One region of the Cellulosimicrobium sp. I38E genome, then DNA from elsewhere that is predicted to be linked to it. Evidence: predicted binding sites of a transcription regulator. Region 1 holds the regulator's gene; each other region holds the start of a gene.
The links. The regulator LexA, encoded in region 1, represses DNA repair genes until DNA is damaged. The targets are predictions, from matches to a motif close to TCGAACANNTGTTCGA.

Region 1 (10,032 bases):
CAGCCTCCCGCACCCCGTCGCCGGACGCCACCTGATTTGTCCCCGGCTCGCCGGCTCCCCGACGGCCGTCGGACGGCGTCCGGTAGCGTCGGCACCGTGCCGCCCGACGCCTCTCCTGCCCCCGCCTCCCGACCGAGCGCGCCGCCGTCGCCCACGGACGGCGCCCCGCCGCCGCACCGCCGCCTCGGTCGTTCCGGGCTCGCGCTGCCGACCGTCTCGCTGGGCCTGTGGCAGAACTTCGGCGACGCCGACCCCCGGGCGACCCAGCGCGAGATCGTGCTCCACGCGGTCGACCGCGGGGTGACCCACCTCGACCTCGCGAACAACTACGGGCCGCCGGGCGGAGCGGCGGAGGAGTCGCTGGGTCACCTGCTCGCGCGCGAGCTGCGGCCGGTGCGCGACGAGCTCGTCGTGACGACCAAGGCCGGTTACCGCATGGGACCGGGCCCCTACGGCGAGGGCGGCTCGCGCAAGTACCTGCTCTCCTCCCTCGACGCGTCGCTGCGCCGCCTCGGGCTCGACCACGTCGACATCTTCTACTCCCACCGCTTCGACCCGACGACGCCGCTCGAGGAGACCGTCGGCGCGCTCGCCACGGCGGTCCGCTCGGGGCGCGCGCGGTACGCGGGCATCTCCTCCTACTCGGCGCGCCGCACCCGGGAGGCGCTGCGCGTCGCGGAGCGGCTCGGCGTCGACCTGGTCGTGACCCAGGTGTCGTACTCGATGCTCAACCGGTGGGTCGAGGAGCCCGACCCGCACGATCCCGCGGGGGCGTCCGTGCTCGACGTCGCCGGGGCCGAGGGCCTCGGCGTCGTGGCCTTCTCGCCGCTCGCCCAGGGGATGCTCACCGACCGGTACCTGCGCGGGGTCCCGGACGACTCCCGTGCGGCGCGCGGCGGGCCGCTGCGTCCGGCGTTCCTCTCGGACGCGAACCTCGACCACGTGCGCCGGCTCGACGGCCTCGCGCGCGCCCACGGGCGCAGCCTCGCCACGACGGCGATCCTCTGGGCGATGCGGGACGAACGCGTCACCACGGTCCTGCTCGGCGCCAGCTCGACACGCCAGCTCGACGAGAACCTCGCCGCGCTCGACGCGCCGGCTCTCACCGCGGAGGAGCTCGCCGCGGTCGACGCCCTGCCCGCGGACACGGGCATCAACATCTGGGCTTCGCGGTCCAGCGACCTCTAGCACCGCGGACGCGGTCCGGTGGCCACGGCGCGCGAGCGACGACGGGGCACGGTGTCGCCGTCTCAGGCGTGGGGCGCGGGCTCCTCGCGCACGTCCTCGGCGGGAGCGGCGCCGTCCGGGCCATCGGCCCGTGCCGCCGACTCGCGCTCCTCGCGCTCGACCCGGAGCGAGGTGATGGCGCTCTCGAAGTCCTCGAGCGAGTCGAACGCCTGGTAGACGCTCGCGAAGCGCAGGTACGCGACCTCGTCGAGCTCACGCAGCGGCCCGAGGATCGCGAGCCCGATCTCGTACGCGTCGAGCTCCGCGCTGCCGCTCGCCCTGATCGTCTCCTCCACGCGCTGCGCGAGCACCGCCAGGTCGTCCTCGTTGACGGGGCGTCCCTGGCAGGCCTTGCGCACGCCGTTGACGATCTTCTCGCGCGAGAAGGGCTCCGTGACGCCCGAGCGCTTGACCACGGACAGGCTCGCGGTCTCGATCGTCGTGAAGCGGCGGTTGCACTCGGGGCACTGGCGGCGCCGACGGATCGACGCGCCGTCGTCCGAGGTGCGCGAGTCGACGACGCGGGAGTCCGCGTGGCGGCAGAACGGGCAGTGCATGGCGGGCTCCTCCGCGGGTTCGCGCCGACGGGTCGGCGCGACGAACGTATGCCGTCGCGGCGGGGCGGTGCAACACGCCTCCGACGACGGGACCCCGTCGAGGGTGGGACGACGGCGCACAGGCGGCCGCCCGTGGACAGCAGAACGGGGGCGGTCGTGATCGACCGCCCCCGTCGGGACGCCCCCGTCCCCATCACGCGCGTGACTCGCCTCACGCGCGGCGACGTGCACAGGAGTCGCGGTGGACCGCGCGCTCCTCGCCTCGTCCGCCCAGCCCCCCAGCCGGCGTTGTGAGGTGACACTAACTTAGGTGCGCCTAATCAGGGATGCAACCCCTGCGACCCGACACACGAGGGTTTCCTGCCGTGTCCTGCGTCACACCGGACTCGGACCCGCCGACGACGACGGACTGCGCGCGCCCCCTAGGGCGTGTCTCCCTAGTCGCGCAGCCCCGATGCTGCAGAGTGTGCGGTCGTGGAACGTGGTCGGGAGTTGTCGGACGAGCAGTGGGCAGTGATCGGCCCGTTGATGCCGAAGGTGTCGGGCCGCTCGCGTCCGTGCCGGGATCATCGTCAGGTCGTAGAGGGGATCGTTCACCGGTATCGGACCGGGGTCGCGTGGCGTGATCTTCCCGAGCGGTTCGGCCCGTGGCAGACCGCGTGGAAGTGCCATGCGCGGTTCTCGCGCGACGGGACGTGGGACAAGATCCTGGCGGCCTTGCAGGCTCGCGCGGACGCGAACGGAGTTATCGACTGGCGGGTGAGCGTGGACTCCACGATCAACCGGGCGCACCAGCACGCCGCCACGTTGCCGCGGACCACGGGGGGCACTGGCGAATCACAAGAATCCGGAACGGCGAGAACCGGCTGACCACGCCTTGGGTCGCTCTCGGGGCGGGTTGTCGACGAAGATCCACGCCGCGGTCGACGGCGACGGGCGACCGCTCGCGGTGCTCGTGGGACCGGGCCAGGGCGGTGACGCGCCGATGTGTCTGCCGCTGTTGGACGCGATCCGGGTCCCTCGGGCAGGGGCGGGACGCCCGCGCACCACTCCCGACGCCGTGTTGGGCGACAAGGCGTACTCTTCGCGCGCGATCCGGTCAGAGCTGCGCCGGCGCGGCATCGTCGCGGTCATCCCCGAGCCGCGTGACCAGCAGGCCCACCGTCGCCGACGCGGGTCACGCGGTGGTCGGCCCGTGACCTATGACCGCGTCACCTACCGGGGCCGCAACACGGTCGCGCGGTTCTTCAACCGCATCAAGCAGTGGAGAGCACTCGCGACCCGCTACGACAAGCACGCGCTCGTCTACCGCGGTGGCGCCGTTCTCGCAGCGATCCTGCTCTGGCTTCCCTGACTAACTCGTACCTGGGCCCAGTCTCGACGTTCGTCACAGCCCAACGGCACGGGGAGCGCCCATCGAGTCGCTGCCGAGTTCACGGTCGTCGCTCTGTAGGAGCAACGCCATCGTGGCGCCAGCCTCGGCCGCGCCGCGCGCCTGGGTGACAAAGATGTCCATCAAGGCCGGAGCGAAGTCAGGCAGTGCCGCGGCGAAGCGGTCGAACCCGAGGAACACCAGCGCCAGGCCCGCCGCCGACGGCTGCCAGCCATACTCCCGTGCGACAACGTCTGAAAGGCAGTCGTTCAGCGCATCGAGATTCCGGCCGTAGTAGGCGGGAAAGTCCAACGCCACTGCGAGACCGCGATGCACTTCCGGGCCCGTCGACCAGGAACCAGCATCAAGTACCACTACCTGAAGCCCTCGGGCAGTGAGCTCCTCCACAGCCCCATCGAGTTCTGAACGCCGAGAGAACACCGTCACCGGGAGACTCGCCAAGGGTTCACGAGCATGACCTGCCGATGGGACCGCTCCAGACGAGGACTTGCTCACCCACGAGATGCTACGCAGCTGGCGTCTTGGGAGACACGCCCTAGGCGGACGCCGGGAGGAGGATCTTCTGCCCGGCCTGGAGGCCCGACGACGAGAGCCCGTTGAGCTCGGCGAGCCCGTTCACGACGTCCCGCAGGTCCTCGCCCGGAGCCGCCACGCCCTGCGCGAGCTCCCACAGCGTCTCCCCTGCGGTGACGACGTGGACCCGGACCTCCACGGGCTCGCCCGGCGCGCCCGCGACGGCGACGCCCACGCGCGCGGCGAGCAGCAGCAGCACGGCCGCAAGGAGCACGAGGACCACGCGGCCCCGCCGCGTGAGCCGCAGCGGCCGCTCGCCCGCGCGCTCCGGCGCCGCAGCCCCGCCAGCGCGGCCGAGCGGCCCGACCGCAGAGATCGCCATCGCATCCATGCCTGCTCCGTCCCGGCCCGCGGGCCCGATCGCCTTCCCCGGTCGATCGGACGCCGCGAGCCTCTTGCCTCCGTGCCGACCGGGTCGGTCGAACACGTGTACGTAGAACACCTGTACGAAGGTCTATCACGAACGACCGACAGAGTCGAGACATGCTCGAACAGGTGTTTGATTCGTGTCGCAACCTCCCCTAGCCTGGTGTCAGGTCGGTTCGCCGGACATGTCCGCTCGGACCTGGAGGAACGACCGAGGTCCCGAGGCGCACGCCCCGGGGAGGGGAGGCCGCAGGCCGGGAGGCGTCGGCGGCCGCGACGGACGAAGGCGGAGCGACCATGGCGGCACGAGGCACGGACAGGGCACGGGGGCTCGCCGAGGTGCGCGAGCTCCCGGACGGGTCGGCGGGGGGTGACGGGCTCACGCCGCGGCAGCGCCTCGTGCTCGAGACCATCCGCGCCTGCGTCGAGCAGCGTGGCTACCCGCCGAGCATGCGGGAGATCGGCGAGGCCGTCGGCCTGACGAGCCCGTCGTCCGTGAAGCACCAGCTCACGACGCTCGAGCGCAAGGGCTTCCTGCGGCGCGACCCGAACCGCCCCCGCGCGATCGAGGTCGTCCAGCCGGACGACGCGCGCCGCGCGACCCCGCTCGGGACGGCGGGCGCCGCGCCCCAGCCCGCGTACGACGAGGCGCACCCCGCGCCGTCGTACGTCCCGGTCGTCGGTCGCATCGCCGCCGGCGGGCCGATCCTCGCGGAGCAGGTCGTCGAGGACGTCTTCCCGCTGCCCCGCCAGCTCGTCGGCGAGGGCGAGCTCTTCCTCCTGCGGGTCCAGGGCGACTCGATGATCGACGCCGCGATCTGCGACGGGGACTGGGTCGTCGTGCGCCGCCAGCCGGTCGCGGAGAACGGCGAGATCGTCGCGGCGATGATCGACGGCGAGGCCACGGTGAAGTCTCTGCGTCGCGCGGACGGCCACGTGTGGCTCATGCCGCACAACGCCGCGTACGACCCGATCCCGGGCGACGACGCCCAGGTCCTCGGGCGCGTCGTCTCCGTCCTGCGCAGCCTCTGAGCGACCGGGGTCCCACCCCGCAGCACGCCGAGAGCCGGGTGGTCGTCGACCACCCGGCTCTCGCGGTGCTCTGGCCCGGCCGCCGGGCCCGGCCGGTCAGAGACCGAAGCGGCGGGCGACGGCGCGCAGCGACTCGGCGGACGAGCGCAGGCCGGCGAGCTCCTCGTCGGCCAGCGGGACCTCGACCCGCTCGGCGGCGCCCCGGCGGTCGACGAGCGTCGGCAGCGAGAGGCACACGTCGTCGAGCCCGTACGCGCCGTCCAGGAGCGTCGAGACCGGCAGGATGCGGTGCTCGTCGTCGAGCACGGCCTCGATGATGCGCGTGCCCGCGAGCCCGACGGCGTAGTTCGTCGCGCCCTTGCCCTCGATGATCCGGTAGGCCGACTGCACGACCTCGCGCGCGATGTCGTCACGGACCTCCCCCGTGAGGGGCCCCCGCCCGCCGAGGCCGGGCCACTCGAGCAGCGGCACGCCGCCGATGGTCGCGGAGCTCCACAGGGGGATCTCGCTGTCGCCGTGCTCGCCCGCGATGTACGCGTGGACGTTCTGCACCGCGACGCCGCAGTGCTGGGCCACGAGGAAGCGCAGGCGCGACGAGTCGAGCACCGTCCCGCTGCCGAAGAGCTGCGTCGGCGGCAGCCCGGAGAACTTGAGCGCCGCGTACGTGACGATGTCGACGGGGTTGGTCACCATGACGTAGACCGCGTCCGGGGCGACCTCCACCAGCCCGGGCAGGATCGTGCGCATGAGGCCGATCGTGCCCTCGGCGAGGTCGAGCCGCGTCTGGCCGGGCTTCTGCTTCGCCCCCGCCGTCACGACGACCACGTCCGCCCCCGCGCACACCGCGACGTCGTCCGAGCCCTCGACCCGAGCCATCGGCATGAACTGGATGCCGTGCTGGAGGTCGAGCACCTCCGCCTCGACCTTCGCCCTGTTGACGTCCAGGAGCGCCACCGTGCGCGCGGCGCCGCGCATGAGGGCCGCGTACGCGAGCGTCGACCCGACCGCGCCGGCCCCGACGATCGCGAGCTTCGTGGTCCGCGCTCCCCCTCCCGGACCGCCCGTGGTCGCGTCGCCGGTGCCCTGCGGGGACGTGCTCGTCGTCATCTCGCCTCCGTGAAAGTTCGCTGGATTCCCTGATGCTCGCGGGAAGGACTCAGCCTAGGGCGGCGAGGCGCCGGAGCGCAGCGGTAGCGACGTCGCGGTCGGTCGTCTGCCAGAACCCCGGCATGGACCGCGTGAGGAACGTGCCGTAGCGCGCGGTCACGAGACGCGGGTCGAGGACCGCGACCACGCCCCGGTCCGCCGTGGACCGCACGAGCCGGCCGGCGCCCTGCGCCAGCAGGAGCGCGGCGTGCGTCGCGGAGACCTGCATGAACCCGTTGCCGCCCGCGGCCTCGACCGCACGGGCCCGGGCCGACTTCACCGGGTCGTCCGGGCGCGGGAACGGGATGCGGTCGATGAGCACGAGCTGGCACGACGGGCCCGGCACGTCGACGCCCTGCCACAGCGACAGCGTGCCGAACAGGCACGTCGCCGGGTCGGCGGCGAACTCGCGCACGAGCGTCGGGAGCTGGTCGTCGCCCTGGCACAGGACCGGCACGTCGAGCCGCTCGCGCATCGCCTCCGCCGCGGCGACCGCGGCGCGGCGCGACGAGAACAGGCCGAGCGTGCGCCCGCCCGCAGCCTCGACGAGGGCCGCGATCTCGTCGAGCTGGTGCTCCGTCGACGCCTCGCGGCCCGGAGTGGGCAGGCGCTTGGCGACGTAGAGGATGCCCTGCCGCGCGTAGTCGAACGGGCTCCCGACGTCGAGCCCGCGCCACCGCGGCGCGTCGGCGTCGCCGCCCTCGCCGCCGTTCCCGAGGCCGAAGGTGCGCGCGACGGCGTCGAAGCTCCCGCCGAGTGCGAGCGTCGCGGACGTGAACACCCCGGTCCGCTCGGCGAGCAGGTGGGTGCGGATGAGACCGGCGACGCCGAGCGGGGCGGCGTGCAGGCGGCTGGCGCCCTCGCCGAACCGGTCGGCCGACCAGCCGCCCTCGCCGGGGCGGGAGCACCAGAGCACGTCGTGCCCGGTCGGGTCGGCGGCCATGCGCTCGGCGACCTCGAAGAGCTGGAGCATGGTCGACTGGGCCATCTTCAGCCCGGAGTCCGGCTGGGCGGGCTTGGTGACCCCGGTCTCGGGCTTGAGCGTCGAGAGGACCTCGCGCGCCGCGTCGCGCACCGCGGCGACGGCCGAGCGCGCGGCGTCGGGCAGCCCGTCCGGGAACCGCTCGGCGGGCAGAGCGCCGACGACCGTCCCGAACGCCGCCGACGCCGCGTCGAGCGCGTCCGTCGTGACGCCGCCGTGCCGGCGCGCGAGCCGTGCCGCGCTCTCGATCGCCGGGACCGACAGGTCGACCGTCGCGGCCGCCGTCACCCGGTCCGCGAGCTCGTGCGCCTCGTCGACGACGAGCACGTCGTGCTCGGGCAGCACGCCGGGCGAACCCATCGCGGCGATGCCGAGCATCGCGTGGTTGGTCACGACCACGTCGGCCTCGCGGGCCGTCGCGCGCGCCTTCTCGGGGAAGCACTCGGCGAGCATCGGGCACCGCTGGCCGAGGCACTCGAGGGCGGTGACCGAGACCTGACGCCACGCCTTGTCGCTCACGCCGGGCACCAGGTCGTCCCGGTCGCCGGTCGACGTCTCGTCGGCCCACTCCCGCAGCCGCACGACCTGCTCTCCGAGCGCGGCCGCGCTGGTCCCGCCGCGCGCGGCGGGGTGGTCGGCGGCTCCCGCGGACTCGCCCGGCAGGTCGAACAGCGTCGGCTCGTCGGCGGGGTACCCGCCCGCGACCTTGTGGACGCACAGGTAGTTGTGCCACCCCTTGAGCAGCGCGATCGTGGCGGGCCGCGGGAGACGGTCCGCCACGGCGTCGGCGACGAGCGGCAGGTCGCGCGTGATGACCTGACGCTGGAGCGCGAGGGTCGCCGTCGAGACGATCACCCGCTCGTCCGTCGCGACGGCGTGCCGCACGGCCGGCACGAGGTACCCGAGCGACTTGCCCGTGCCCGTGCCCGCCTGGACGACGAGGTGCTCCGACCCCTCGATCGCCTCGGTGACCGCGCGCGCCATCGCGTGCTGGCCGTCGCGCCGCGCACCGCCCAGGCGCGTGACGGCGACGTCGAGGAGCGCGTCCACCTCGGGCACGTCGCCCATACCCGGGGTGCCGGCCGTCGTGCCCGACCCCTCGGCGTCGACGCGGTCGGGGGCGGGTCGTGTGGAGGGGGGCACCCGCCGAGTCTACGGTCGGGCGCCCACGGGCCGGCCGCCCTGTGGACGACGGCGCGGGCGCGGCACGACCCCGCACGACGCATGCCGTACGGGGTCGCGGAGGACGTCGGGCCGGCCTCCCGGGGCGACGTGCTCAGCCCTGCGTCGAGACCCCGACGAGCTCGGTCGCGAGCGCCTGGGCGACACGACCCCGCAGGAGCGTGCCCTCGGGCGTGTGCTCCTCGTGGTCGATCTCGCCCTCGGTGTGCACGCGGTGCACGAGGTCACCACGGTGGTAGGGCACGACGACGTCGATCTCCACGTCCGGGCGCGGGAGCTCGTGCGCGATGAGCTCGCGCAGGTGCTCGATCCCCTCGCCCGTGTGCGCCGACACGACGACCGTGCGCCGCTCGCGCAGGCGGATGCGCGCGATGGTCTCCGGGTCCGCGAGGTCCGCCTTGTTCAGGACGATCACCTCGGGCACGTCCTCCACGCCCGGGATGTCGGCCAGGACGTGCCGGACCGCCGCGATCTGACCCTCCGGGTCGGGGTGCGACGCGTCCACCACGTGGAGCAGCAGGTCGGCGTCGCCGACCTCCTCGAGCGTCGAGCGGAACGCCTCGACGAGCTGGTGCGGCAGCGCGCGCACGAACCCCACGGTGTCGGCGAGCGTGTAGACGCGGCCGTCCTCGGTGCGCGTGCGGCGCACCGTCGGGTCGAGCGTCGCGAACAGCGCGTTCTCGACGAGCACGCCCGCTCCCGTGATCGCGTTGAGCAGGCTCGACTTGCCCGCGTTCGTGTAGCCGGCGATCGCGACGGACGGCACGGCGTGCCGCTTGCGCGAGGCGCGCTTGGTCTCGCGCCCCGGGGCCATCGCCTGGATCTCGCGGCGGAGCTTCGCCATGCGGTTGCGGATGCGGCGGCGGTCCAGCTCGATCTTCGTCTCACCGGGGCCGCGCGACCCCATGCCCGCGCCGGCGCCGCCGACCTGGCCGCCGGCCTGCCGAGACATCGACTCGCCCCACCCGCGCAGGCGCGGGAGGAGGTACTCGAGCTGGGCGAGCTCGACCTGGGCCTTGCCCTCCCGGGACTTGGCGTGCTGGGCGAAGATGTCGAGGATCAGCGCGGTCCGGTCGATCACCTTGACCTTGACGATGTCCTCGAGCGCACGACGCTGGGAGGGCGCGAGCTCGCCGTCGATCACGACGGTGTCCGCGCCGCTGGCGGCGACGACGTCGGCGAGCTCCGCCGCCTTGCCGGAGCCGAGGTACGTGCCCGGGTCGGGCTTCGCGCGGCGCTGGATGACGCCGTCGAGCACCTGGGAGCCCGCCGTCTCGGCGAGGGCCGCGAGCTCGCGCAGCGAGATCTCGGCCTCCTCCGCGGAGCTCGGCGCGCCGTCCTCGCGCGGGTCGGAGCCGGGGCTCCACAGCCCGACGAGCACGACCTTCTCGAGTCGCAGCTGCCGGTACTCGACCTCGGTGACGTCCTCGAGCTCGGTCGAGAGACCGACCACGCGGCGCAGCGCGCTGCGCTCCTCGAGCTCGAGCTGCTCGCCGTCGTGCTGTGCGTGGACCGTCCCGCCCTCGGCGCGCGCCGTCCCGGCCCGAGCGAGAACCCGTGCCACGACGTCGCTC
Region 2 (10,032 bases), on a different contig from region 1:
GGCTGGGGCGGGGACGAGGGCACCCCCGGCGAGCGCACGGCGACCCTCGCGGACTCGGACGAGTGGGCCCGGTGACGCCGGCGGTGAGCGAGACGACCGGTACGCCGCACTCCAGGCGGCGGCGCGCCCCCACCCTGCGCCGCCGGCTCGGGTGGGCGCTCGTCGTCGCGGGCGTGATCCTGCTCGGCGTGCTCGCGACGTCGGCCATCGCCCTCTCGCGCGTGCTGACCACCCAGGGCGAGGTCACCGGGCCGTTCTTCGACGCGGTGACCGAGGCGGACGCCGCGTACGTGGGCCTGCTCGACGCCGAGGTGGCGGTGCGCGCGTACGTCGCGACCGGGGACGACACGGCGCTCGAGGCCTACACCCGGGCGGTCGGGACGGACGCCGAGGGCGTCGTCCCCGACCCCGCGCTCGTGGACCTGCTCGGGCTGGACGAGGAGCAGGCGGCGACGCTCGCGCAGGCCGACGCGTCGGTGCGCGCCTGGGTCACCGACTACGCCGAGCGCGCGATCGCGACCACCGAGGACGACGGCCCGGGGCGGGTGCGCGCCGTGGACCAGGCGCACGGGGCCGAGCTGTTCGCCGACGCACGGGCCGACACCGCGCGCTACGTCGACGCGATCCGCGCCGAGCGCCTCGAGCGGCTCGACACGCTCGACCGCTGGAGCAGGGCCCTCTTCGGGAGCGTCCTCGTCCTCGTGGGCTCGGCGCTCGCGGTCGGGATCATCCTCTGGGTGTGCCTCAAGCGCTGGGTCACCGAGCCGATGGCCGAGCTCGCGCACCGCGTGCGGCTCGTGAGCTCCGGGAGCCTCGACGAGCCGGTCGTGACCTCCGGCCCGGCGGAGATCGCGGACCTCGCCCAGGACGTCGAGCACATGCGCGTCGAGCTCGTCAACCAGGTCGCCGAGATCAAGGCGTCGCACGAGGACGCGGCCCGCTCGCACGAGCTCCTCGCGGAGCAGGCGCGTGAGCTCGAACGGTCCAACCGCGACCTCGAGCAGTTCGCCTACGTCGCGTCCCACGACCTCCAGGAGCCGCTGCGCAAGGTCGCGAGCTTCACGCAGCTCCTCAAGAAGCGGTACGGCGGCGAGCTCGACGACCGCGCGGACCAGTACATCGACTTCGCGGTCGACGGCGCCAAGCGCATGCAGCGGCTCATCCAGGACCTGCTCGGCTTCTCGCGGGTCGGCCGGACGGGCAACGAGCGCGTGGACGTGGACCTCGAGCGGGAGCTCGAGGGCGTGCTCGAGGACCTGTCCGAGAAGATCACGGAGACCGGGGCGAGCATCACGCACGACCCGCTGCCCGTCGTCGTCGGCGAGCGGGCGCTCCTGCACCAGCTCCTGGCGAACCTCCTCGGCAACGCGCTGAAGTTCCGCGACCCCGAGCGGGCGCCCGCCGTGCACGTGGGCGTGCTCGCACGGGACACGCACTGGGAGATCTCGGTCGAGGACAACGGGATCGGGATCGACCCGCAGTACGCCGAGCGCGTGTTCGTCATCTTCCAGCGGCTGCACGCCAAGGACGTGTACGAGGGCACCGGCATCGGCCTCGCGCTGTGCAAGCGCATCGTCGAGTACCACGGCGGTCGGATCTGGATCGAGCCGCGCGACGGCGGGACGACGATCCGCTTCACGCTCGCCCACGCGTACGTGCACGCGCAGGTCGGCTACGCTCGCTCCGACCACGACGGCGCGGAGCAGTGATCCCCGAGTGATCCCTGCCCGCGCACGCCACGACGACGAGGAGAGCCCCGCATGAGCCACGGCAGCAAGCCGATCGACGTCCTCCTGGTGGAGGACGACCCCGGCGACGTGCTCATGACGCGCGAGGCGTTCGAGGACCACAAGGTCACCAACCGCCTCTCGGTCGTCTCCGACGGTGTGAGCGCGCTGCAGTTCCTGCGCAAGGAGGGCGAGCACGAGGGCGCTCCGACGCCGGACCTGATCCTGCTCGACCTCAACCTGCCGCGCATGGACGGGCGCGAGGTCCTCGCCGAGCTCAAGGCGGACGAGGCGCTGCGCAAGATCCCGGTCGTCGTGCTGACGACGTCGGAGGCCGAGGAGGACGTCGTGCGGAGCTACTCGCTGCACGCCAACGCGTACGTCACCAAGCCGGTCGACTTCGACCGCTTCATCGACGTGGTGCGCCAGATCGACGACTTCTTCGTCTCCGTGGTGCGGCTGCCCGGTCGCTGAGCCGGCGCGTGCCGCTCCGGGGACCCGCCGGGTACCCGAGCGGGTCTGGCCGGGTCGGGAAGAACCGCGGGACGAGCCGTGTTGTCCTCGTCAGGCCCGTCGCGCGCCGTCGGCAGCGCACGGACGAAGGACGTCACGAGGAGGATGCATGCTGGACCCTCGCGGGATCTACGAGCTCGACGAGCAGGCCGTGGCAGGCCTGTGGCCCACGCCGCCCGAGCCGGGCGCGGGGCCCGTGCTGCTGCACGCCGTCGCGGGGTTCGTCGACGCGGGCAGCGCGGGCGAGGTCGCGGTCGACCACCTGCTGGGGATCGGCGAGGTCACCCGTGTGGTGACGTTCGACGTCGACCAGCTCCTCGACTACCGCTCCAAGCGCGCCACGATGACCTTCAGCACGGACCGCTGGTCCGACTACGACGAGCCGCACCTGGTGATCGACCACGTGCGCGACGCCGAGGGGACGGGGTTCCTGCTGCTGCACGGCGCCGAGCCGGACGTGCAGTGGGAGCGCGTGGTCGCCGCGGTGCGCGACGTCGTCGAGCGCCTCGGCGTGTCGCTCACGGTCGGCTTCCACGGCATCCCGATGGGGATCCCGCACACGCGGCCCCTGTCGGTCACCGCCCACGCGACGCGGCCGGAGCTGCTGGGGGAGCACACGTCGTGGTTCGGCACGGTGAAGGTCCCGGCCAGCCTGGCGGCCCTGCTGGAGCTGCGGCTCGGCCGGGCGGAGCACGACGCGCTCGGCGTCACCGTGCACGTACCGCACTACCTGGCGCAGTCGTCGTACCCACCGGCGGCCGTGGTCGCGCTCGAGCACGTGCAGCGCGTCACCGGTCTGGACCTCGCGACGAGCGGGCTCGCGGAGGCGGTGCAGGACGCGAAGACCGAGGTCGAGCGGCAGGTGCGCGACTCCGAGGAGGTCGCCGCGGTGGTCCGCGCCCTCGAGGAGCAGTACGACGCGTTCGCGCGCTCCGTCGGGCGCACGAGCCTGCTCGCGGAGTCCGCGCCGATCCCGACGGCCGACGAGCTCGGCGCCGAGTTCGAGCGCTTCCTCGCGCAGCAGTCGGGCGACTGAGCCGCGTCGACCCGGTTCGCCCCGGTTCCGGACCGGGGTGGAATGTGCCGAAAAATCATCACGAGAGGTGGCGAGTTCCATGGCGGACCAGACGTGGTCCGTGCCACACTGTCACCCGTTGCAGTGACGTACTTGCGCACGACCCGGTGCAGGGCCGGTACGTGGGTCCGCCCGGCGGGGTGGTCCGGCGTCGGGCCTGCCGGCCGCACACGGCCGGGGCGCCGGCGAAGGACGTGGGACATGGCATTGCGGCGCACGGGGGTGGACGAAGGGTCCGCTCGCTGATGTCCCCGGATGGACAGAAGGTCAGAGGAAGAGCATGGCGCAGGGTTCTGTGAAGTGGTTCAACGCCGAGAAGGGCTACGGCTTCATCGCGCAGGACGGCGGCGGTGCCGACGTCTTCGTGCACTACTCGGCGATCGAGTCGAACGGGTACCGCACGCTCGACGAGGCGCAGCGGGTCGAGTTCGAGATCACCCAGGGGCCGAAGGGCCCGCAGGCGGAGAAGGTTCGTCCGCTCTGACGTCCCCGACGTCTGGCGGCCGGGCCACCCGGTCGTCGCAGCAGTACAGGAGCCGCGCCCCCTCGGGCGCGGCTCCTGTCGCGTCTCACGACCTGTCCGCCACGGTGCCGCCGGTCGGCGCCCCCTCGGGGTCGTCGAGCACCGGCGCGGTGCCCACGAACGCGCTGAGCTCGTCGCCCGTGACGACGCGCGCCGGGACGGCGAGCGAGCGGACGGCGCGCGCCAGCGTCGTGCTCGACAGGCTCGGCGCACCTGACCCGGCGCGGACCGCGGCCAGCACGACGTTGCCGTAGCGCCGGCCCTTGAGCTGCGCGGGCTCCGCGATCGCCGCGACCCGGCCCTCCGCTGCGGACGTCTCCCCGAACGCGGCGGCGAGGGTCGCGGCCTCGCGGCGCGCCGTCGTGAGCGGCGGACGGTCGGCGCAGTTGACGAGGTAGACGCCGCCCGGGCGCAGGACGCGGTGCACCTCGACCGCCATGCCGAGGGTCGCGAGGTGGTCGGGCGTGCGGTCGCCGTCGAACACGTCGCGCACGACGACGTCGTACGAGGCGTCGGGCAGGCTCGCCACCGCGTGCCGCGCGTCGTCGGGACGCAGCCGGAGGCGCGGTGCCCGCGGCAGGTCGAACCATGTGCGCACCAGCTCGAGCAGGCGGGCGTCGAGGTCGACCCCGAGCTGGGTCGACCCCGGCCTGGTGTGCTCGACCCAGCGGGGCAGGCTGCACCCCGCCGCGCCGAGGTGCAGCGCGCGCAGGGGGGCCGCGCCGAGCTCGTCCATGACGGCCGCCATGTGCTGCATGTACTCGAACGCGAGCATCCCGGGGTCGTCGAGGTCGAGGTACGAGCTCGGGACGCCGTTGACGAAGAGCGTGACGGCCGACGGGACGTCCGGGTCGCGCTCGACGTGCGCGGTGCCCGTCGACGTCGGCACGGGCCCGGCCGGGAGCTCCGGCCTCGCGGTTCCGCCGCGGCCCCCGCTGCCCCGCCGCCGGGACGGTGTGGGTGGCGCGGAGGACCCTGAGGAGCGTCGGGAGGTGCGGCGAGCCATGTGCTCACCGTACGGGCTGGACGCCGCCCGGCGTTGACAGGATCGAACAGGTGTTCGATAGTGGAGGAGGAGGTGCGCGATGTCGAACGAAGCAGGCGCGAGGGGGGCGGTCGCCGTCCCCGCCGAGGTCCGTCGGCTGCTGGACCGCGCGGACGTGGAGCTCGTCGCGGCGGCGCTCGCGCAGGACGCGGGCGAGCGGTTCGTGCACGCCCATCTTGGCGCTCTGCGCGCCGCAGCGGCGGTCGTCGCGCTGCGCGCCCGACCGGTGCGTCGCGGGCGGGCCCGCTCGGTGTGGGACCAGCTCGCGGACGCCGAGCCGTCGCTCGCCGCGTGGTCCGGCTACTTCGCGAGCGGGGCGCGCGTGCGCGCCGCCGTCGACGCGGGTCGGTTCGACGCCGTGGACCCGCGCCGGGCCGACGAGCTCATGGCGTGCGCCGAGGACTTCCGTGACGAGGTCGCGATGCTCGTCGACCCGGACGCCGGGTTCGTCCGGCTGCCCGGTCTGCGGACGGTGGCGTCGTGACCCAGGCGCGGCCTGCGTCGAGCGCCCGGTGAGGCGGCGATGAGCCGCGGGCCGCGCGCGCTCGTCCGCAGAGACTGGGGCGACGACGAGGAGGGGTGCTCCATCCTCCACGTCGACATGGACGCGTTCTTCGCGTCCGTCGAGCTCGCCCGGCGTCCTCAGCTCGTGGGGCGACCGGTCGTCGTCGGTGGCGCGGAACGAGGCGTCGTCCTCGCGGCGACCTACGAGGCGCGGGCGTTCGGCGTCCACTCGGCGATGCCCATGGTGACTGCGCGCCGGCTGTGCCCGCAGGCGATCGTCGTCCCGCCGGACCACACGCGCTACTACGAGGTCTCCCGCGCGGTCATGGCGGTCATCGGCGAGATCACCGCGCTCGTGGAGCAGGTGAGCGTCGACGAGGCCTTCCTCGACGTGAGCGGGGCGCGGCGGCGCCTCGGGCCTCCGACGCGGATCGCGGCGGAGCTCCGGCGTCGCGTGCGAGCCGAGCACGGCATCACCTGCTCGGTCGGGATCGCGACGAACAAGTTCGTCGCCAAGCTGGCCTCGACGCACGCCAAGCCCGACGGCGTGCTCCTCGTGCCGGCGGCCGCCACCGTCCCGTTCCTGCGGACGCTGCCCGTCGGTGCGCTGTGGGGCGTGGGGGAGCGAACCGAGAGCGCGCTCGCACAGTGGGGCATCCGCACGGTCGCCGAGCTCGCCGACACGGACGTCGCGTCGCTCCAGGCGGCGGTCGGCAAGGTCGCGGGAGCGCACCTGCACGACCTCGCGTGGGGGCGCGACCCCCGGCCGGTCGAGCCGGAGCGGTCGGAGCGGAGCATCGGTGCCGAGACGACGTTCGCGCACGACCTGCGCGACCTCGCGGCGGTCCAGGCGCGCGTGCTGGAGCTCGCGGACCGGTGCGCCGGCCGGCTGCGCCACCAGGGTCTCGTCGCGCGCACCGTGAGCGTGAAGGTCCGGACCAGCGACTTCCGCACCGTGACCCGCGCGCGGACCCTCGGCGCCCCGACGGACGTCGCGCGCGAGATCTACCTCGTGGCGCGCGAGCTCGTCGCGAGCGTCGACCTGCGGGGCCTCGCCGTCCGGCTCGTGGGAGTCCGCGCGGAGGGCCTCGAACCCCGTGCGGACGCGGTCGTGCAGCCCACGCTCGAGGAAGCCGTCGAGGAGACGAACGCCGCCCGGCGACGGGTGGAGGAGGCCGTCGACGCGGTCCGAGGGCGCTTCGGGGTGAGATCCATCGCCATGGGGCCCGCGAGGGCCCGCTCGACTACCACCCCCGCGGATGTCGATCTATCCTGAGGGTGACACACGACCACCGTGGAGAAACGGGGTGCTCATGCCTCTGTCTGAGTACGAGCAGCGGGTCTTGGAGCAGATGGAGCGCGCGCTCACCTCGGACGACCCGCGGTTGGCGAACACGCTCCAGGCGCCACGACGACGTTCGGCGCTGCGCTATGTCCTGGCCGGAGTCGGCGTCGTCGGCGGCCTCCTCCTCCTCGTGCTGGGTGCTGCGCTGTCGCAGACCTGGCTCGGGGTGATCGGCTTCGTCCTCATGTTCGGGGGCGTCGTCCTGGTCTTCCAGTCTCCGCGCTCGTCGCGCAAGGGACCGGTGGGGACCGTCGAGGCGGACGGCACCGTCCGCCCGGCCGCGCCGAGCAAGGCGGCCCGCAAGCCCTTCCTCAGCCGACTGGAAGAGCGCTGGGACCGTCGGCGCGAGCAGGACGGTCGCTGAGCGACTCCTCGACAGCCTCGACCGCCGAGTCGACGAGTTCCTGGAGCCGGTCGGGACGGGCGACCGTCCGCGGCTCCGGGGCGTAACGCTCGGCCTCGAGGGCCGACGCCAGCCCGGAGACCGCTTCGGCGACGTCCTCGTCCCGCGCGTGCTGCCCGCGACGGGCCTGCAGCGCTGCGACGACCGCCGCGGGAACGCGCCGGGGCGTGGTCGACGTCGGCCACCGGACGTCGAGCGCCCCCAGCCGGTCGGTGAGCTCCGCCCATGCGTCCTCGGCGTCCCGCAGGCTCTGCGTCTCGGACCGGCGACGGAGCGCGAGCCACAGCGCCCCGCCGACGGCGATCGCGACAAGGAGCGCGACGCCCACGACGAGCAGCCAGGGTGCGCCGTCGTCCTGAGCGCCGCCGGTCGGCCCGCCCGTGCCGGGCGCGGTGGGCACGGGGCTCGCGGGCGCGGAGGGAGCCGCGGTCGTCGCGCCCGGTGTCGGCACGTTGCCCGGGTCTCCCGGCCCTCCCGGCGTCACGGCCACGGGCGTCGCCCACCGCGGGGTCGGGCCCGTCTGCTGGGCCGGGGTCGGCTCGAACCGCACCCAGCCCTGCCCCGGGAACCAGAGCTCCGGCCAGGCGTGGGAGTCGCGACCGGTGACCTGGAAGCTCGAGTCGTCGACGCGTTCGCCCGGCAGGAACCCGACGCCGAGACGTGCGGGGATGCCGAGGGTCCGTGCCATCATCGTCATCGAGGTCGCGAACTGGACGCAGTACCCCGTGCGGTCCTGCAGGAAGTCCCAGACCGCGTCGCCGGAGTCGCCCGGCGGTACCTCGGTCGAGTAGGTGAACTGCGACACGTCGCGGAAGTAGGTCTGCAGGGCGAGCGCCTGGTCGTAGCGCGTCGGCGCCCCGTCGACCACGGCGGCGGCCAGGTCGCGGATGTCCTGCTCGTGCTCGGTCGCGGGCACGTCGAGGTAGTTGGGGTCGTCCGGGTCCGCGCCCGTCGCCCCGCGCAGCGACGCCGCGTCGAGCGGCCGGGAGAAGACCGCGAGCTCGTACGCGGTTCCGGCGCCGGTGGGCTGGTCCCCGAGCACCTCGTCGCGGACGTCGTCGTACGACCAGTCGCCGTCGATGTCCACGGTGCGGGGCTCGGTCGGGACGGGGAGCCTGGTGTCCCGCAGCGACTCGAGCGTGACGCGTACGGACGTGGGCTCCTCGACGCCGGCCGGGTCGGTGGGCCACAGCATCTGGTCGGCCGCCTCGATCGGGGTGCCGTCGCGGTCCGCGCCGCGCCGCCAGTTGGTGCCGTCGAAACCCGTGAGGGTGAACACCCGGAGCGGGCCGACCTCGTCCGCGTCGGTCCGGTAGCGCAGCACGACCTCACCCGAGCGCTCCGCGAGGTCGCGACGCATGTCGAGGTCGTCGGAGAGCCGCACCGTCTGCCCGGTCGAGGAGAAGAGGCGCGACCACGACGCGGACGCGACCTCGGGGAGCGAGGCGCTCGCCGAACCGAGACCCAGGGCGACGACCGCGACGGCGACCGCCACGACGAGGGCGCCGACGGCCCGCAGGCCGCCGGCCGCACGGCCGTCCGCGCGGCGCGCGGACGCGCCGCGTCGCACGGTGCGGTGCGGGTTGTCGACCGCGAGGAGCAGGACGAGCGCGGCCACGGTCACGACGAACGCCAGGGGAGGGATCTCGCCCATGATGACGAGTCCCGGGATCCACAGGGCGAGGAGAGGCAGCGCGACCCCGGCGCTCAGGCGGAGCCCGCCGGCCATGAGGTCGGCGACGAGGAAGACCACGACCGCGCCCCCGACCGCCATGAGCGCGATCGGCAGGCTCGGGTCGATCGGGGCGACCTCCGCGAGCGTGAGGTCCCGCGCGGTGGAGAGCCGGGACAGGACCCGGTCGACGTTGGAGAGGCCGATGAGGAGGGAGAAGCGGTCGGTCGGGCCCCCGTAGAGCCCGAGCAGGGCCCAGAGGCCGACGACGAGACCGGCGAGCGAGGGAAGCAGCGCGGCCGGAGGGGCGAGGACGTCGCCCCGTGCCGCGTGGCCCCGCTCGAGGGCGTAGCGCGAGACGCCGGTCACGAGGGCGAGGACCACGATGGTCCGTACGGCGGTGCCGGTCCAGCCGCCCGGACCGATGACGCTGCCGAGCGCGTACGTCGACGCGACGACGGCGACGGCGACGAGCGCGCTCGTCGCGAGCACGCGGAGGCCCACGGGGGCGGTGGTGTCCGGTCGGGACGTGGTCATCGCGAGCCCTCCACGAGCAGGGTCCAGGCGTGCTCCAAGGACGCCGACGGGTCGACGAGCGCTGCGTGCCACCCGGTGGACCGCAGGGCGGCCACGGTCTCGAGCGCGTCGGCGTGCTCGGGCGCCCAGGGCCGTGCGCTCACCACGAGCGCGCGGTGCAGGCCGTCCCCGGCCATGGCCGCGACCGTGTGCCGGGCGACGGAGCCGAGCGGGCCGAGCACCGCGACGGTGATCTCGCCCGGGCGCCGGTCCCGCCGCAGCGCCTCGGAGGTCGCGACGACGGAGCGGTCGGCGTCCGCGACCACATGGTGCCCGTGGAGGTCGACGGTGGCGTCCAGGAGGTCGGCCGGCCCCTCGCCCGAGCGGTTGACGCGGAAGCCCGTGCCCGACACGACCGGTGCGAGCGACGTCGGGACGAGCCGGACGGGGTGGCCGGCCTGGAGGAGGGACACGCCGATCGACGCCGCGCACTCGACCGCCCACTCGCCGTCCTCGAGGGCGCGGGGGCTCGACGCGGCGAGCTCCGGGTGGGGCAGGAGCCCGCGGTCCAGGAGGACGCTGACGGGCGGCAGGCCCGCGCTCTCGTCCGCGCGGACCATGAGCTGGCCGTGCCGGGCCGCGCTGGCCCAGTGCACGCGCCGCGGGTCGTCGCCGGCGACGTAGTCGCGCAGCACCGAGTCGTCGCTCG
Region 3 (10,032 bases), on a different contig from region 1:
GGTCGGCGAGGGCTCCGGCACGCGGTCGGGCGGCCCCTGCGGGCTGAGGTCCGGGGTCGGCTCCGAGGTCATGGCACCAGCATGCCAGCCGCTCACGCCCGGGCCGTGGCCCCGTCACCCACCGGAGTGTCCCGGGCGACCTCGGGCACGTCCTCCGGGCGCGTGGCGCCCTCGGCGGGCGCCGGCTCCGTCGGGGCCGGCGCCGTGGGGGCCGTTCCCGGGGACGGCTCGGCGGCTCCGCCCAGGGCCGCGACCACGGCGCGCGCCGTGCGCTCGCCCATGCCCCGCACGCTCGCGATCTCCTCGACGCTCGCGGCGCGCAGGCGCTTGAGCGAGCCGAAGTGCTTGAGGAGCGCGGTGCGCCGCGCCGGACCGAGGCCCGGGACGTCGTCGAGCGCGGACGCGGTCATGCCCTTGCTGCGCTGCCTGCGGTGCTGGGCGATGGCGAACCGGTGCGCCTCGTCGCGCACGCGCTGGAGCAGGTAGAGGCCCTCCGACGAGCGCTGGAGGATCACCGGGTAGTCGTCCCCCGGGACCCACACCTCCTCGAGGCGCTTGGCGAGGCCGCACAGCGCGACGTCGTCGATCCCGAGGTCGGCCAGCGCCCGGGCGGCGGCGGCGACCTGCGGGGGGCCGCCGTCGACCACGACGAGGTTCGGCGGGTAGGCGAACCTCGCTCGCCTGTCCACGGGGGCGTCGGCGTCGACCTCGCCGCTGCGCGGCACGTACCCCGCAGCCTCCGCGGCCCGCTCCGCGCGGCGGCCCGAAGCGTCGGAACCGGCCGCCACGTCGTCGGCCTCGAGGTCCAGCTCGACCTCGCCCGAGCGCGAGCGGTCGGACAGGTAGCGCTTGAACCGGCGCGTGATGACCTCGTACATCGCCGCCGTGTCGTCCGCGGCGCCGTCGCCGTCGGGCCCGCGCACGGTGAAGTGGCGGTACTCGCTCTTGCGCGCGAGGCCGTCCTCGAACACGACCATCGACGCGACCTGGTACGTGCCCTGGTTGTGCGAGACGTCGTAGCACTCGATCCGCAGCGGGGCGGTGTCGAGGTCGAGCGCCTCCTGGATCTCGCGCAGCGCCTGGCTGCGCGTCGTGAGGTCGCCCGCCCGGCGCGTGCGGTGCAGGGCGAGCGCGTGCTCCGCGTTCGCCCGCACGGTCGCGGCGAGCTCCTTCTTGTCGCCGCGCTGCGGGACCCGGACGTCGACGCGCGCGCCCCGCAGCCCCGAGAGCCAGGTCGTGACCTGCTCGGTGTCCGGCGGCAGGACGGGGACGAGCACCTCGCGCGGGACGACGTCGCGCGCGCCGGCACGGCCCTGGCCGGTCCCCGGGTCGGCCGCCGCGGCCTCCTCGGCCGCACCGTAGACCTGCTGGAGCAGGTGCTCGACCAGCTCCGCGTCGGTCACGTCCTCGACCTTCTCCACGATCCAGCCGCGCTGGCCGCGGATCCGCCCGCCGCGCACGTGGAACACCTGGACGGCCGCCTCGAGCTCGTCGCCGACGAGCGCGAAGACGTCGGCGTCCGTGCCGTCGCCGAGCACCACCGCGTTCTTCTCGGTCGCGCGCTGGAGAGCCACGATGTCGTCGCGCAGGCGCGCCGCGGCCTCGTACTCCATCGCGGCGGCGGCCTCGTTCATCTTGCGCTCCAGACGGCGGACGAAGCGCTGCGTGTCGCCCGCCATGAAGTCGCAGAAGTCCTCGGCGAGCGCCCGGTGGTCCTCGGGCGTGATGCGCCCGACGCACGGCGCCGAGCACTTGTCGATGTACCCCAGGAGGCACGGGCGGCCCGTCTGGTGGGCCCGCTTGAACACGCCCGCCGAGCACGTGCGCACCGGGAAGACGCGGAGCAGGAGGTCGAGCGTCTCGCGGATCGCCCACGCGTGCCCGTAGGGGCCGAAGTACCGGGTGCCGGGCCGCTTGGCGCCGCGCATGACCTGGGCGCGGGGGAACTCCTCCCCCATCGTCACCGCGAGGTAGGGATAGGACTTGTCGTCGCGGTACTTGACGTTGAACCGCGGGTCGAACTCCTTGATCCAGGAGTACTCGAGCGCGAGCGCCTCGACCTCGGTGCCGACGACGGTCCACTCGACGGACGCCGCGGTCGTCACCATCGTCTGCGTGCGGTGGTGCAGGTTCGCGACGTCCTGGAAGTAGTTCGACAGGCGCGCGCGCAGGTTCTTGGCCTTGCCGACGTAGATCACGCGCCCGTGGTCGTCGCGGAACCGGTAGACGCCTGGCGAGGTGGGGATCTCCCCCGGCGCCGGGCGGTACGTCGCGGGATCAGCCATGTTCTCCAGCCTAGGTCAGGCCACCGACGGTGCGGCGGCAGGGGACGTGCGAGTGCCGCGGCGGGCCCGGCGAAGACGTGGTGTGACCTGCACCACCGCCCGCTAGGGTGGCGGCCATGAGCGCACACCACGGGTACGCCGCCACGGTCCGCTGGACGGGCGCGGGCGACAGGGGCACCGCCTCGTACACGGCCTACGGCCGCGACCACGACGTGCTCCTCGAGGGGAGGCCGCCGCTGCCCGGGTCCGCGGACCCGGCGTTCCGCGGCGACCCGACGCGCTACAGCCCCGAGGAGCTGTTTGTCGTGAGCCTCTCGCAGTGCCACATGCTGTGGTTCCTCCACCTCGCCGCGGCGGCGGGCGTGGTCGTGCGGGAGTACGTGGACGACGTCACCGGCACCATGCGCGTCGAGTCTGGCGGCGAGGGGCAGTTCACGGACGTCACGCTGCACCCCCGCGTCGTGGTCGACGACGGCCCGGGGACCGACGAGGAGTCGCTGGCCGCGCTCCACCGCCGCGCGCACGACCACTGCTTCATCGCGCGCTCGGTGAACTTCCGCGTGCTCGTGGAGCCGGCGCCCGCGCGGCGGGCGGCAGCCTGAGCGCTCCGTCCGTGGTCGCGGACGCCCGCGGTGACGGTCCGAGGACGCGTCACCGCGGGGTCGCCCGACGACGGCGTGCCGGGGCTCCCCTGCCGGGTCGCGGCTAGGCCGCGGAGGCCTTGCGGCGCGAGCGCGTCGTGCCCTCGTCCGTCGCCCGGCGGGCCTTGGCCGAGCGGCCCTTGGCCCCCTTCGCGGCGGGCGTCTGCGCGGCGCCGGGCTTCGTCGGTGCACCGACCGGCACCGGGTCGTGCTGGTCGAGGATCTCCGCGAGGAAGCGGCCGGTGTGGCTCGCCTCGACGCGCGCGACCTGCTCGGGCGTGCCCTGCGCGACGACCTTGCCGCCCCCCGAGCCGCCCTCGGGTCCCATGTCGACGACCCAGTCGGCGCTCTTGATGACGTCGAGGTTGTGCTCGATGACGAGGACGCTGTTGCCCTTGTCGACGAGCGACTGGAGCACGCCGAGCAGCTTGCGGATGTCCTCGAAGTGCAGGCCCGTGGTCGGCTCGTCGAGCACGTAGATCGTGCGCCCCGTCGAACGCTTCTGGAGCTCGCTCGCGAGCTTCACGCGCTGCGCCTCGCCCCCGGAGAGGGTCGGCGCGGGCTGTCCGAGGCGGACGTACCCGAGGCCGACCTCCACGAGGGTCTTGAGGTGGCGGGAGATCGCCGGGACGGCCGCGAAGAACTCCGACGCCTCCTCGATCGGCATGTCGAGGACGTCGGCCACGGTCTTGCCCTTGAAGTGCACCTCGAGCGTCTCGCGGTTGTAGCGCGCGCCGTGGCACACCTCGCACGGCACGTAGACGTCCGGGAGGAAGTTCATCTCGATCTTCAGCGTGCCGTCGCCCGAGCACGCCTCGCAGCGGCCGCCCTTGACGTTGAACGAGAAGCGGCCGGGCGTGTACCCGCGCACCTTGGCCTCGGTGGTCTCCGCGAAGAGCTTGCGCACGTGGTCCCACACGCCCGTGTACGTCGCCGGGTTCGACCGCGGCGTGCGCCCGATCGGCCCCTGGTCGACGTGCACGACCTTGTCGAGGTGGTCCAGGCCCGTGACGCGCGTGTGCCGGCCCGCGACCTGGCGCGCGCCGTTGAGCTCGTTGGCGAGGACCGTGTAGAGGATCGAGTTCACGAGCGTCGACTTGCCCGACCCCGACACCCCGGTCACGGCGGTGAACGTCCCGAGCGGGAAGCTCACGTCGATGCCCGTGAGGTTGTGCTCGCGGGCGCCGACGACCTTGACCTGACGGCCCGGGTCGGTCGGGCGGCGCTCCGCCGGGAGCGGGATGCTGCGACGGCCCGAGAGGTACGCGCCCGTGACGGACTCCGGCGCCTCGAGCAGGCCCGCGTAGTCGCCGGAGTGCACGACGCGACCGCCGTGCTCGCCCGCGCCCGGGCCGATGTCGACCACCCAGTCCGCGGTGCGGATGGTGTCCTCGTCGTGCTCGACGACGATGAGCGTGTTCCCGAGGTCGCGCAGGCGCGTGAGCGTCTCGATGAGGCGGCGGTTGTCGCGCTGGTGCAGGCCGATGCTCGGCTCGTCGAGGACGTAGAGGACGCCCACGAGGCCCGAGCCGATCTGTGTCGCGAGGCGGATGCGCTGCGCCTCGCCGCCGGACAGCGTCGCGGCGGGGCGCTCGAGCGAGAGGTAGTCGAGGCCGACGTCGAGCAGGAAGCCGAGCCGCGCGTCGATCTCCTTGAGCACCTCCGTCGCGATCGCGCGCTCGCGCGCGCCGAGCTCGAGCGCCCCGAGGAACGCCGCGGCCTCGCGCAGCGGGAGACGGCACACGTCCCAGATGGACTTGCCGCCCACCTTGACCGCGAGGACCTCGGGCTTGAGACGAGCACCCTGGCACACGGGGCACGGGACCTCGCGCATGAAGGCCTCGTACTTCTCCTTCGACCAGTCCGACTCGGTCTCGGTGTGCCGGCGCTCGAGGAACGTGATGACGCCCTCGAACCCGGTCGAGTACTGCCGCTCGCGGCCCCAGCGGTTCTTGTACCGCACGTGCACCTGGTGGTTCTGCCCGTGCAGCACGGCCTTCTTCGCGCGCTCGGGCAGCGCCCGCCACGGCGTGTCCATGGAGAACCCGAGGTCGTCCGCGAGCGCCGTGAGGACCCGCTCGAAGTACTCCGAGGAGATCTGCGCCCACGGCGCGACCGCGCCCTCGCCCAGCGACTTCTCGACGTCCGGCACCACGAGGTCGGGGTCGACCTCGAGGCGGAAGCCGATGCCCGTGCACTCGGGGCACGCGCCGTAGGGCGCGTTGAAGGAGAACGTGCGCGGCTCGATCTCGTCGAGCGCGAGCTCGTGGTCGTTGGGGCACGCCCGCTTCTCCGAGAAGCGGCGCTCGCGCGCCGGGTCGTCGGCGTCGGCGTCGACGAGCTCGATGACGACGAGACCGCCCGCGAGGCCGAGCGCGGTCTCGACCGAGTCGGTGAGCCGGCGCTGCACGCCCTCGCGCGCCACGAGGCGGTCGACGACGACCTCGATGTCGTGCTTGAGCTTCTTCTCCAGAGCGGGGACGTCGGTGAGCGTGCGCACCTCGCCGTCGACGCGGGCGCGCGCGAAACCCTTGGTCTGGAGCTCCTTGAAGAGCTCGGAGTACTCGCCCTTGCGCCCGCGGACCACCGGCGCGAGCACCTGGTACCGCGTGCCCTCCGGAAGCTCGAGGAGCCGGTCGACGATCTGCTGCGGTGTCTGCGCGGTCACGCGCTCGCCGCAGACGGGGCAGTGCTGCGTGCCGGCGCGCGAGAAGAGCAGGCGCAGGTAGTCGTAGACCTCGGTGATGGTGCCGACGGTCGAGCGCGGGTTGCGGTTCGTGGACTTCTGGTCGATCGACACCGCGGGCGACAGGCCCTCGATGAAGTCGACGTCGGGCTTGTCCATCTGCCCGAGGAACTGGCGCGCGTACGCGGAAAGCGACTCGACGTAGCGGCGCTGCCCCTCCGCGAAGATGGTGTCGAACGCGAGCGACGACTTGCCCGAGCCGGAGAGGCCCGTGAAGACGATGAGCTTGTCCCGCGGGAGGTCGAGGTCGACGTTGCGGAGGTTGTGCTCGCGGGCACCGGAGATGACGAGGCGATTGCTCACCGCAGCATCGTACGACCGACCACCCACATTCGCACAGGTGTTCGACGTCACCTTCGCGCCTCCTCCGACGAACGCTCACCGCGGGCGCACCCGTCCCCGACACGGTCCCCGCCGCGGCAGACTGACGGCATGGTGTACACGGGACAGGTCGTCGTGGGCGGGCCGAGCGACCGGCGCCGCCTCGACGAGGTCGAGATCCGCAAGCTCGCCGTCGGACCGCTCGCGAACGACGTCTACCTGCTCACGTGCCGGCGGACGGGTGCCCAGGTCCTGATCGACGCCGCGGACGCGCCCGACGACGTCCTCGCGCTCGTCCGCGACGGGTCGCCGGCCGCGCGCCTCGACGTCGTCGTCACGACGCACCGCCACACGGACCACCTGCGCGCGCTCGCCTCGATCGTCGCGGTCACCGGCGCGACGACGGCCGTCGGGGACCTCGATGCCGACGCGGCCGCGACCGCCGCGGACGTGCACGTCACCCGCCGTCTCCGTCATGGCGACGTCGTCCGCGCCGGGGACATCGCGCTCGAGGTCGTGGCGCTGCGCGGGCACACGCCGGGATCCGTCGCGCTGGCCTACCGCGAGCCCGCCGAGGTGCACGAGCCGGAGGCGGTGGCGGGCCGGGTGCACCTGTTCACGGGCGACTCGCTGTTCCCGGGCGGCGTCGGGAACACCCAGCGCGACCCGGCCCGCTTCGAGCGGTTGCTCACGGACGTCACGGAGCGCGTCTTCGACCGGTTCGACGACGCGACCTGGGTCTACCCCGGCCACGGCGCGGACACGACCCTCGGCGCCGAGCGCCCGCACCTCGACGAGTGGCGGGAGCGCGGCTGGTAGCGGAGGACGGACCAGCCCGGGACGCCGCCGCGGTGACGACCGAGGCGCGGACCCGACCGCGCGCCGTCGCGGGTCCTGGTTCACTGACGGCATGCCGATCCACGCCGTCACCTACGTCTACGCCGACCGCGCCGCCGAGCTCGACGCGCTGCGTCCGGAGCACCGCGCGTTCCTGGGCGACCTGTACGCCCGGGGCACGCTCCTGGCGTCCGGTCCCCTGCCTCCGTACGAGGGCGCACCCGCCGGGGCGCTGCTCGTCCTCGACGCGGAGACGCCCGACGCCGTCGCCGCAGTCCTCGACGAGGACCCGTTCGGGCGGGCGGGCCTCGTCGCCGAGCGCACCGTCCGCCCCTGGGCGCCGGTCATCGGCGACTGGGCGGACCGCGCCTGACCAGCACGCTAGCGCGCGGCGCCGTCCTGCGGGCCCGTCCCCCACGGCGGTGCCTCGCCGGCCGCCGGCGCGACCTCGCCCACCGGCTCGTCGGCCGGCGTCTCGACCGCATCCTCCACGGGCCCGGGGCCGCCGCCCGCGGGAGCGGCAGCGGCGTCGTCCTGGGCGTGCAGCGCCCGCGTCCGCAGCAGGCTCGCGACGGTGGTGACCACGAGCGCACCGATGATCACGACGAGCGACAGCCAGATCGGGACCGTCGGGACGGCGTCGAGGTGCTCGCCGCTGTTGATGAACGGCAGCGTGTTCTCGTGCAGCGCCTCGAGGATGAGCTTCACGCCGATGAACCCGAGGATCACCGCGAGACCGATCGGCAGGTAGACCAGCCGCTCGAGCAGGCCGCCCAGGAGGAAGTAGAGCTGGCGCAGGCCCATGAGCGCGAAGACGTTCGTCGTGAAGACGATGAACGGGTCCTGGGTGAGCCCGAAGATCGCCGGGATCGAGTCGAACGCGAAGAGCAGGTCGGTGCTGCCGATCGCGAGGAACACGATGACGAGCGGGGTGAAGACCCGCTTGCCGTCCTCGACCGTGCGCAGCCGGCCGCCGTCGTACCGCGTGCCCAGCGGCAGCACCTTCCGCAGCGCCCGCACGGCGCGGTTCTCGTGGTACTCCTCGGGCTCGTCCCCGCCGGCGACGAGCTTGATCGCCGTGTAGATGAGGAACGCGCCGAACAGGTAGAACACCCACACGAACTGCGCGATGATCGCGGCGCCCGCGAGGATGAACGCCCCGCGCAGGACGAGCGCGACGATGATGCCGACCATCAGCACGCGCTGCTGCTGGTCCCGCGGGACCGCGAACCTCGCCATGATGATGACGAACACGAAGAGGTTGTCCACGGAGAGGCTGTACTCCGTGAGCCACCCCGCGTAGAACTCCCCGGCCGGTGCCGCCCCGCCCACCGCGCCCACGATCGCCCCGAAGACGAGGGCGAGCGCGACGTAGAAGCCGACCCACAGCGCGCTCTCGCGCATCGAGGGGACGTGCGGGCGGCGCCCTACGACGAACAGGTCGACGAGAAGCAGCACTGCGAGCGCCGACAGCGACGCCCACTCGAACCAGACGGGGAGCTCGTGAACCATCAGCGTGAGCCCTCCGAGCTCTCGACGGAACGCCGACGGTCGGCGCGGTCCTTGGCGAGGCTCGCGACCGTGGTGATCGTGAGCACGACGACGATGAACCCGAGGGACAGCGCGGTCGGGATCTCCGGGATGACGGTGATGTGCTCACCGCCGTTGATGAACGGCACCTCGTTCTTGTGCAGCGCGTGGATGAGCAGCTTGACGCCGATGAAGCCGAGGATCGCCGCGAGGCCGTACGCGAGGTACACGAGGCGGTCGAGGAGGCCGTCGATGAGGAAGTAGAGCTGGCGCAGGCCGAGCAGCGAGAACGCGTTGGCGGCGAACACGAGGTAGGTCTCCTGCGTGAGCCCGAAGATCGCCGGGATCGAGTCGACCGCGAAGAGCAGGTCCGCGCTGCCGATCGCGATCATCACGATGAGCATCGGCGTGATGTAGCGCTTGCCGTCGATCTTCGCCGTCATCTTGTCCTCGACGTACGTCTCCGTCGTCGGGAACAGGCGGCGGGTCAGCTTCAGCGCGCCGTTCTCGTGGAACTCCTCGTCGTGGCCCGAGCCGGCCTTCACCTGCGTCCACGCGGTGTAGAGCAGGAACGCGCCGAAGACGTAGAAGATCCAGCTGAAGTTCTCGATGAGGGCCGCGCCGAGGAAGATGAAGATCGTCCGCAGGACCAGCGCGATCGTGATGCCGATGAGCAGCACCTTCTGCTGGTAGAGCCGCGGGACGCGGAAGCTCGTCATGATGAGGACGAAGACGAAGAGGTTGTCGACCGACAGGCTCTTCTCGGTGATGTAGCCGGCGAAGTACTCGCCGCCGTACGTCGAGCCCCAGACGGCCCAGACGATCCCGCCGAAGGCGACCGCGACGGCGACGTAGCCGGCGGACCACCAGGTGGCCTCGCGCAGGCTCGGGGCGTGCGGCGTGCGCACGTGCCCGACGTAGTCGACGGCAAGCATCGCGAGGATCACGCCGATGGTGACGAGCCAGGCCCAGACAGGCACATCCATGAAGATTCCTCCGGTACGTGGGGAGCACTGTGTACCGAAGGTCTCTTCCGCCACGCGCCGCCACGCGCACCCGCACGGGACGCGGGCTGGTGGCTGCGGGACCGGTGACACCGGGCCGACGACTGCGCCGGCCGTGATGACGACATCACCGCGGAGGAATACTCCCCTTCAACGAGGAGCCAGCATAGGCCATCGCTCCTCCGGACGTGACAACACCACGCCACCGTGGACTGTTCCTCGGGCGCTCGTGGGCCACCCGTCCGGAGCGCGGCCGGCACCGCTCAGGCGGTCGCGGCCTGCATCTGCCGCAGCTCCTTCTTGAGTCCCGAGATCTCGTCGCGCAGCCGAGCGGCGAGCTCGAACTGGAGCTCGCCCGCGGCCGCGTGCATCTGGTCGCTGAGCTCCTGGATGAGCTGGGCCAGGTCGCTCGCCGCGGCGCCCGCGAGCCGGTTGCCCGACGACGCGCCCTCCTTGGGTCCGCCCGGCACGGGCGCCTTGCCCTTCGCGCCCTTGCCCGGCTGCCGGTACCCGCCCGCGAGGAGCTCGGCCGTGTCGACGTCCTCGCGCGCGAGCATGTCCGTCACGTCGGAGATGCGCTTGCGCAGCGGGGTCGGGTCGACCCCGTGCTCCGTGTTGTACGCGATCTGCCGCTCGCGACGGCGCTCGGTCTCCTCGATCGCCGCGGC

Region 2: A0J59_RS04505 (SAV_6107 family HEPN domain-containing protein) is a predicted target of LexA. The motif match lies at 4,887-4,902, and genes of this name have one in related genera.
Region 3: uvrA (excinuclease ABC subunit UvrA) is a predicted target of LexA. The motif match lies at 6,005-6,020, and genes of this name have one in related genera.

Annotation. Positions count from the first base shown of each region.
Region 1 is NZ_LUAZ01000021.1:4,969-15,000, forward strand. Features, by position in the region: gene A0J59_RS07540 (aldo/keto reductase) at 97-1,188, shown strand; gene nrdR (transcriptional regulator NrdR) at 1,251-1,784, opposite strand; one part of gene A0J59_RS21525 (IS5 family transposase) at 2,259-2,606, shown strand; one part of gene A0J59_RS21525 (IS5 family transposase) at 2,608-3,138, shown strand; gene A0J59_RS07560 (barstar family protein) at 3,172-3,564, opposite strand; gene A0J59_RS07565 (LysM peptidoglycan-binding domain-containing protein) at 3,713-4,081, opposite strand; gene lexA (transcriptional repressor LexA) at 4,414-5,148, shown strand; gene A0J59_RS07575 (L-lactate dehydrogenase) at 5,245-6,255, opposite strand; gene A0J59_RS07580 (ATP-dependent DNA helicase) at 6,305-8,344, opposite strand; gene hflX (GTPase HflX) at 8,553-10,032, opposite strand, start outside.
Region 2 is NZ_LUAZ01000015.1:919-10,950, forward strand. Features, by position in the region: partial or broken gene A0J59_RS04475 (PP2C family protein-serine/threonine phosphatase) at 1-75, shown strand, start outside; gene A0J59_RS04480 (ATP-binding protein) at 84-1,709, shown strand; gene A0J59_RS04485 (response regulator) at 1,761-2,201, shown strand; gene A0J59_RS04490 (proteasome assembly chaperone family protein) at 2,350-3,276, shown strand; gene A0J59_RS04495 (cold-shock protein) at 3,596-3,799, shown strand; gene A0J59_RS04500 (spermidine synthase) at 3,885-4,727, opposite strand; gene A0J59_RS04505 (SAV_6107 family HEPN domain-containing protein) at 4,924-5,367, shown strand; gene A0J59_RS04510 (DNA polymerase IV) at 5,407-6,663, shown strand; gene A0J59_RS04515 (DUF3040 domain-containing protein) at 6,701-7,096, shown strand; gene A0J59_RS04520 (DUF3488 and transglutaminase-like domain-containing protein) at 7,044-9,344, opposite strand; gene A0J59_RS04525 (DUF58 domain-containing protein) at 9,341-10,032, opposite strand, start outside.
Region 3 is NZ_LUAZ01000014.1:10,604-20,635, reverse strand. Features, by position in the region: gene rapZ (RNase adapter RapZ) at 1-72, opposite strand, end outside; gene uvrC (excinuclease ABC subunit UvrC) at 93-2,285, opposite strand; gene A0J59_RS04130 (OsmC family protein) at 2,402-2,887, shown strand; gene uvrA (excinuclease ABC subunit UvrA) at 2,991-5,975, opposite strand; gene A0J59_RS04120 (MBL fold metallo-hydrolase) at 6,105-6,812, shown strand; gene A0J59_RS04115 (YciI family protein) at 6,904-7,203, shown strand; gene A0J59_RS04110 (TerC family protein) at 7,212-8,342, opposite strand; gene A0J59_RS04105 (TerC family protein) at 8,342-9,346, opposite strand; gene uvrB (excinuclease ABC subunit UvrB) at 9,628-10,032, opposite strand, start outside.